DNA from 2 places in the Sinorhizobium garamanticum genome. Region 2 is predicted to be linked to the other one. Evidence: predicted binding sites of a transcription regulator. Region 2 holds the regulator's gene; the other holds the start of a gene.
The links. The regulator LexA, encoded in region 2, represses DNA repair genes until DNA is damaged. The targets are predictions, from matches to a motif close to TGTTCNNNNTGTGTTCNG.
Positions count from the first base shown of each region.

Region 1: a site for LexA is predicted at 2,248-2,265, ahead of PZN02_RS12700 (ATP-dependent helicase). Genes of this name have one in related genera too.

Region 1 covers NZ_CP120373.1:2,739,787-2,743,886, reverse strand. Annotated here, with positions in the region: gene PZN02_RS12715 (efflux RND transporter periplasmic adaptor subunit) at 1-628, opposite strand, end outside; gene PZN02_RS12710 (cyclase family protein) at 923-1,744, shown strand; gene PZN02_RS12705 (carboxymuconolactone decarboxylase family protein) at 1,786-2,196, shown strand; gene PZN02_RS12700 (ATP-dependent helicase) at 2,308-4,100, shown strand, end outside.
Region 2 covers NZ_CP120373.1:3,651,395-3,655,494, reverse strand. Annotated here, with positions in the region: gene PZN02_RS17190 (hypothetical protein) at 1-254, shown strand, start outside; tRNA gene PZN02_RS17185 (tRNA-Cys) at 549-622, shown strand; gene lexA (transcriptional repressor LexA) at 1,290-2,009, opposite strand; gene PZN02_RS17175 (TOBE domain-containing protein) at 2,239-2,508, shown strand; gene PZN02_RS17170 (hypothetical protein) at 2,632-2,838, opposite strand; gene PZN02_RS17165 (hypothetical protein) at 3,236-3,754, opposite strand.

The sequences.
Region 1 (4,100 bases), 910 kb from region 2:
TGATGATGCCGACGACCCCCTTCGAGGGCGCGACGATATCGCGGCGTCTGAGATCGAGCTCCGCCGTTTTCAGCGCCAGTTCTGCCGCCTGCAGCGCGATTTCCGCGTCGCGAACTTCGACTGCCGTCACAGCCCTTGCCGTGCTGAGATTGCGATAGCGCTGCACCTTTTCCTGCGCGCTGTCACGCGTGAGCCTCGCCTGTTCTGCCGCAACCTTCTGGTCGTCGCTGTCGAGCCGGGCGATCACCTGGCCCCGGGCGATCCTCTCGCCGGATTTTACCAGGATCTCGGTGAGGTTGCCGGTCGCCGTCGGCGTCACCGTCACGGAGTGGATTGCTTCGCCGTTGCCGATGGCGTTGAGCCTGTCGTTGACGATCGCGCTTGCCGACGGTCTGACGACGACCAACGTCGCATCGCCGAAGCCGCCCTGGCCACCCTGCCCGCGCCCGCCATTGCGCCGCCCGCCTTCACCTTCGCCCCCCTGCGACTTCGACAGTGCATCGATCAGCGGATGTGAAACGCCGATTGCCGCCAGCGTCTCGCCCGCGCCGGGCGCAAAACGCACCCAAGCTGCCGCCCCCACGACGAGCACAAGGGCGCTGACCGCCAGCTGCTTCCAAACTCGCATTCAAATCTCCAAATGAAAAGCGCGCTCCAGCGCGGCCCGTGCCGGCGGAGCGTTCCGATATGCCCCGAGTATCATTATTTGCGTGCCTTCGAGCAATCTCGGAATGCCATCATTACGCAATTGTAATAAAAGCGAATTTGTTGGCGGCATGATGGCGCCCTTAGCGGCGCACCGATGGCGCCGTGTTTTAATGGACAACCCGTGTTTACTGCTTCGGCGGCTGGGCTATTCTGCTTGCCTCGGGCACCATTTCCGATCGGTTTCGATGTTCAACGCATATTGGGGAGAAGGACGATGTGCGACGCCTGCATCATGGAATCGGTAAAGCAGCGAATGCTGTCGCGGCGCGGCTTTTTCCGAGCGGCTGCGGTTGGCACAGCCGGCATTGCCGCCGCCGGCATGGGAATAGCGCCGCCGACGCTCGCCGCCGGCCATACCAGCGTTACAGACCTCACCCATGAACTCTCCGAGGAGTTCCCGACCTACTTCGGCCAGCAGCAATTCTTCCGCGAGCAAAAGTTCAGCTATGCGAAAGACAAGCTCAACCTGTTCGAACTTCGGGTGAACGAACACACGGGCACGCATGTCGACGCCCCGCTGCATTTCTCCGCCGACGGCATGTCGGTCGCCGAGCTGCCGGTCGAGAAGCTCGTCGTGCCGCTCTGCGTCGTCGATATCCGCGAGAAGGCGACAGGCAACGCCGACGCGCAAGTAACGCCGGACGACATCAAGGCATGGATCGGCACCAATGGCGACATCCCCGAAAACGCCTGTGTCGCCATGCTCTCCGGCTGGGCCGGCCATCTCGGAACCGAGAAGTTCCGCAACGCCGATGCCGAGGGCAAGCTCCATTTCCCGGGTTTCCACGTCGAGGCCGCCAAGTTTCTGCTCGAAGAGACGCAGGCCGCCGGCATCGCCGTCGATACGCTCTCGCTCGACTTTGGCATGTCGACCGATTTCGCCACGCATAACGCCTGGCTGCCGCAAGGCCGCTGGGGACTGGAGGCCGCGGCCAATCTCGACAAACTGCCGGCCAAGGGCGCGACCCTGGTGCTCGGCGCGCCGAAGCACCGCGGCGGCACCGGTGGCCCGGCCCGCGTTTTCGCGCTCGTCTAAGAACCGATGGCGCAAATTCAGTAAGAGCTCAAGGAGAAAGCATGAGCACAGTCGTCCCGCCGCCCGATCCGGAAGCCGACCCGCGCGTCAAAGCGGTTTTCGACGACATCCGTGCCACACGGAAATCGGACTTCATCAACAATATGTGGCTCTGGCTCGCCTTCGATGCGGACCTGCTGGAACGGACCTGGGCGGAGGTGAAGGCGGTCATGGCGACGCCCTCTGCCCTCGACCCGCTGGTGAAGGAAATGCTCTACATCGCCGTTTCCGTCACCAATGGCTGCAACTATTGCATCCACTCCCACACGGCATCGGCCAAGGCCAAGGGCATGACAGAGGCGCAGCACGCCGACCTTCTGCGCGTCATTTCGCTCGCTGCCAAGACCAATCAACTGGCCACCGCGCTGCAGGTTCCGGTCGATCCAGCTTTCGATGCGGCGGGCGAAAATTGATGGCCGAAATGCCTTGTCTTTCCACAGGCTTGTCTTCGCGCTTGAAGAATCCGGAATAAAAGAAGAACATCCTTTCTGGCCTTTCGGTCCCGAATCACTACATTGGGCCGCATGAGCAAAGGTTTTGACGACATTCCCTTCTTCGACGAGGAGCCGGCGCCGCGCAAACCCGCGCCCGCCGGCGGCGGTATCGCTGCGCGCGCCATGGCCGCCCGCGACAAGGCCAAGCGCCCGGATTATCTCTCCGGCCTCAATCCCGAGCAGACCGAGGCTGTCGAGACCCTCGAAGGACCGGTGCTCGTGCTCGCCGGCGCCGGCACCGGCAAGACCCGTGTTCTGACGACCCGCATTGCCCATATTCTTTCGACCGGCCGCGCCTTCCCGTCGCAGATCCTCGCCGTCACATTCACCAACAAGGCCGCGCGCGAGATGAAGGAGCGCATCGGCGTGCTCGTCGGCCATGCGGTCGAAGGCATGCCGTGGCTCGGCACCTTCCACTCGATCGGCGTCAAGCTCCTGCGCCGCCATGCGGAGCTCGTCGGCCTGAGGTCGGATTTCACGATCCTCGACACCGACGACGTCGTGCGGCTGATCAAACAGCTGATCCAGGCCGAAGGGCTCGACGACAAGCGCTGGCCAGCCAAGCAGTTCGCCGGCATGATCGACACCTGGAAGAACAAGGGCCTCGACCCCTCGCAGATTCCGGAGGGCGACGCCCGCGCCTTCGCCAACGGCAAGGGCCGCGAACTCTACGCCGCCTACCAGAACCGGCTCCTGACGCTCAACGCCTGCGATTTCGGCGACCTGCTCCTGCACCCGATCCGGATGTTCCGCGCCAATCCGGACGTGCTGCGGGACTATCACGACAAGTTCCGCTACATCCTTGTCGACGAGTACCAGGACACCAACACCGCGCAATATATGTGGCTGCGGCTACTCGCCCAGCGGCCACACGGAAAAACAACTGTCGCGAGGGCCGCGCCTGCGGGCGAAGCCCGAGCCAGCCAAGGCTGGCCGGACGACGTTTCGTCCGCCCCCGCGGAGCGCAGCCGCGCCAGCGGCGACAGCGTGAGCGCGAAGAAACCCACACAACAAATCAATATTTGTTGTGTGGGCGACGACGATCAGTCGATCTATGGCTGGCGCGGCGCGGAAGTGGACAACATCCTGCGCTTCGAAAAGGATTTCCCCGGCGCCAAGGTCATCAAGCTCGAGCGCAATTACCGCTCGACCGAGCATATTCTCGGCGCCGCCGCGCACTTGATCGCCCACAACGAAGGCCGCCTCGGCAAGACCCTCTTCACCGAACGCACCAATCCGGACGATGAGAAGGTACACGTGCATGCCGCCTGGGATTCGGAAGAGGAAGCCCGCGCCGTCGGTGAGGAGATCGAGCAGCTTCAACGGCAGAAGCACAACCTGAACGACATCGCGATCCTCGTGCGCGCCTCGTTCCAGATGCGTGAGTTCGAAGAGCGCTTTATCACACTAGGGCTCAACTATCGCGTGATTGGCGGCCCGCGCTTTTACGAGCGCCTCGAAATCCGCGATGCTGTTGCTTATCTGCGCGTTCTGACAAATCCATCGGATGACCCGGCCTTCGAGCGTATTATCAACACTCCTAAGCGTGGCCTGGGCGACGCGACGATCAGCACCCTCTTTCAGTTCGCGCGAGCTCGCGGTGTTCCGATGTTGGCAGCAGCCGCCGAAATCATCGAGACGGACGAGTTGAAGCCGAAGGCGCGCAAAGCCCTCTTCGACGTCGTCACCGATTTCCGCCGCTGGCAGACGCTGCTTGAAACGACGCCGCATACCGAACTTGCCGAAAAGATCCTCGACGAGAGCGGCTACACAGCCATGTGGCAGGCCGACAAATCGGCCGAGGCGCCAGGGCGGCTGGAAAA
Region 2 (4,100 bases):
CGCAGACACGCCAGATCGTGCTCGGGAAATGGCGCATTAACTTGCCGGACTCGCCGGTACTGCGAATCCTGGTTGGTACGCTTCTCATCGTGGGCGGCGTCTTAGGTTTTCTGCCGGTGCTCGGTTTCTGGATGATTCCTCTGGGGTTGCTTGTGCTTTCTCACGACATACCGGCGATCCGCCGCCGCCGCCGCAAGTTGGCGATTTGGTGGGCGCGTTGGCGCGGCCAGCAAAATTCCTCCGGCAAGTCCTGAGCGGGGCGCGCGAGGCGGCAGAAGCCGATGCCTGAGGGAGCGAGGGAGGCCGACGAATCGACTGCCGTGCTGCGATGTTTGTCGGCGCAGGGTCGCACGAGCTCGCTGATGGCACCGTAGGCACGCAAAGCTGCCGTTAGAATCGAAAAAATTCCGGGCTGGATTGCAGTTGGGGATCGCTGGGGAGAACGGCGAATGACTACGAGCGTTCCACCTTTTTCGAAAGCTTCCCCCTTGCGCTCCTCATAGATTCGTTCTAAACGCCGGCCATCGCTTGATCGATCGAGCGCGAGAGGCCTCGTGGCGGAGTGGTGACGCAGAGGACTGCAAATCCTTGTACCCCGGTTCAATTCCGGGCGAGGCCTCCAAAAGAAATCAAATGCTTAACATTTCTGCTTCAAGCAGATTTCGAGAATTGCCTAGGCCTCCGCTCAAGGCAATGACCTGGGCAGTGGGCCTCTACCTCGCCAGTTTCGCACTCTTCCCAACGAAGGTCCCGAAGCGGGTTGGAAGGGACACCAGAACTGGCTCTGGTACCCTCAGTGCCCCAACCGCCGACATGGATGTCGCCAGCGTGCGCTCACAGCAACATGTCGAGAAGCGCAGCGCACAAGAATCCTAAGACCTTTGCCAATGTCGGGTAGGACTAAGGTCCATGGATCGGGGTGGGCGGCGCCCTTAAACTCCACTGATATCATTTACAATGAGCTTTTACTTTGAAGCGCGGTTTGTAGACTCGCCGGTCTATGCCGAAGAGCAGGGCCGGCTTTTTCTTCTATTCCAAGGCTTCCCTCGTTCTACTGCATGTTTCCCTAAATCGTAGCCGATTGGGGATGAGGATATGCGGGAATTTACACTGCTATAGCATCCGTTGCGCGTCTGATAAGACGCGCGGCGCCGTGGATAAGACCTTTCGTGGGAAGCCGGCAGGTCACGTCTGCAGCTCTGAAAGAAACAATATCCTGTTCGAGCAGCACGGCTAAATGCGCACTGGCTCCCGCAAACCAGGCTCGAATTTCCGCTCAGACCGCCAAACTAGTGATAGCGGCGAATAAGGCCGACGAGCTTGCCTTGGATCTTGACGCGGTCCGGTCCGAATATCCGCGTTTCATAGGCAGGGTTGGCCGCTTCGAGCGCAATGGAGGCGCCCTTTCTGCGGAATCGTTTGAGCGTTGCCTCTTCGTCATCGACTAGTGCAACGACGATGTCGCCGGGATTCGCCGTGTTTGTATTCCGAATGATCACGGTATCGCCATCGAAGATACCCGCTTCGATCATCGAGTCGCCCTTGATTTCGAGCGCGTAGTGTTCGCCGCTGCCGATCATGTCGGCCGGGATGGAAATATCGTGCGTGTTGTTCTGGATCGCGGAAATCGGGACACCGGCCGCAATTCGTCCCATGACCGGCACCGAAATCATTGCAGTGTCGCTCGGTGGCGCCGATTTCGTCGTGGCGGCGGGCGCTACAGGTGGCTTGCCCAGGCTGCCTTCTATGACACTTGGCGAGAAGCCACGCCGAGGCTGCGGGCTCGCCATATAGGCCTCAGGCAGCTTGATGACTTCGAGCGCGCGCGCCCGGTTGGGAAGGCGTCGAATGAAGCCGCGCTCTTCAAGTGCGGTAATCAACCGATGGATGCCCGACTTGGAAGCGAGGTCCAGTGCGTCTTTCATCTCGTCGAAGGACGGCGGCACCCCGGATTCCTTCATTCGCTCGTGAATGAACAGAAGCAATTCCTGTTGCTTGCGGGTTAGCATGGCGCGTCACTCCAGAATCGCGAAACAAATCAAGAACAGACACTATCTGTTCCATATGTGTTCCGCAAGTACCTAAAATTCCGTGAATTTCTCTCGCCATCGCGAATTTCTCGAGGGAGGCCCTCGGTCGCTCCGCCGACCGCCGCGTCGCGAGCCACGGAAGGGGCAGGATCGCGCCTTTCTGGCCGGTCTTATGTCTCCGTCAGGCTGATCGGCGCGGTCATCGAGCATGACTGCAGGCCATCAGATCTCCTTCGTCATCCGGCCGGGGAACATTGGGCTCCAGCCGTTCAATGGTATTGTGAGTGATGCGGCGCCGAACAGCGTCAGCGGCCTCATCCAGGGCAAGGTCTTCCTGGTAGAGGTCGGGGAATACACGATCGGCATCGATGGCGATCAAAACCTGCTTGTTCGCACGCATCCCTCGATCGGCATCAGCCGTGGCGACCGCGTTCGCGCATCATTCCCCGAGAACAAAGTGTCCGCAATCTGCGACTGAGTTACTGCATGATTCCTTAAATCGGAATCGATTTAAGGACAAAATCATGCAGCAATTCAAAGTGCTACAGCGACCTTTGCGCGTCCGATTGGACGCGCGGCGCAGTGTGTCTTCAATTGCTCGCTAGATCGTGCGGATCATCTGCCAGATCTGCTCCGGATCCCTGACGCCGGTCTGGTAAAGCTTGATGATCCTTTGGGCGACTTCCTCAGCCTCATCGCTCCCCATCGTCAGGTTGCGTTCTTCGAGCGCCTTGTGCAGCACGCCCTCCAGGATCGCGACTTCACCGGGAAGGATAGGATAATCTCGGAAGTTATTGAAAGGGTTCATGGCCGATCTCCTCTTTGGGGCAAATCTGCCGGTGGGAACAGTCTACGCGTTTTTTCAGAGGGTGCGAACGGGAAACGGTCGCTTTACTACAGCGCCGCGCGCGTCTTATCAGACGCGCGAACGACGCTGTAGCATTTTGAATCGCTGCACGCTTTTATCCTTGGATCGGCCACCTTTTAGGAAACGTCCAGGCGGGCCCTTGGGCATATCGCGTTATCGCAATGGCGGTTGACGCGACCGGGGTTCTCGAAGCGCAAACAGCCGCGCCACGAAACGAAAGGCCCGCGCCGCCAACGTTATAAAGCCCGCACCTCGCCTCCGCGCCCGCCTCAGGGCGGCGCGGAGGCGTATGGCGGGATTCGACGACTCCCCCGAGGCTGACTGTGCCCGATGACCCCTAGTTGCTCGAAGCTGGATGAGGCAACATCTTCGGCGGCTCTTCCAGGAGAGTATAAGGTCCTTCAGGGCACTTGACGTCCGGGTTCACCGGGTGGAACAGGCCGAGAGGGTTCGGCTTGAAGATCCACGCATGCAGGTCGTAATGGTGGAGCTGCGCCGGCAGAAGCGGTTCATGCCCCTCCATGGGGCCGTCGAAGGGATGCCCGAAGAGCTCGGGATTCGGCTTGACGCCCGTGGCGAGCGGGATCAGCCATTCGACAGCAACGAGCTCCAGCTTGTCGCCATTTGGCTCATACAACAGCAATGTCGGCTTCATTGGATCGGGCTTCGGACCGATCAGCGCCGGATTCAGAAAGTGCACCCCCATCGTGCCCGTCGCATACGTGACGCATCCCAATGTCGAGAAATAGCCGTCACGCACCGCGGCAACGGGGTCCTTATATTTCTCAAGCGCTGTTTTCAGCTTCTCCAGCTCGGGCGGAAGCGCGTCGCTTGCATTCACCAGCGGTGCGGACATGACAGAAGCGCCCGCCGCGAGACAAACTGTCCGCAGCAAACGCAGTACCGAAGACATACGCATGGCTCGGTCCTCCCTCGCTCAACTCGCCTCCCGCGAGGAGCATGGCCGGCATGATACAGCGGGCGAGATCGCCATGCTATCGCGAAAGGGGTAGGGGATGCGCGCGATTGGGGCAATCGGAACAGGCGCGGGCTGGCTAATCCGGCGCTGCAATACGCGCCTAAGACCTTTGGCGACATTGCGCCGGACTAAGGTCCCATAGATCGAAGATGGCGACACCCTAGGTTTCTGGGGGTTGTCGGCAACGCACTCACAAGAACCTAGTTGTTTCAGAAGCGATTTA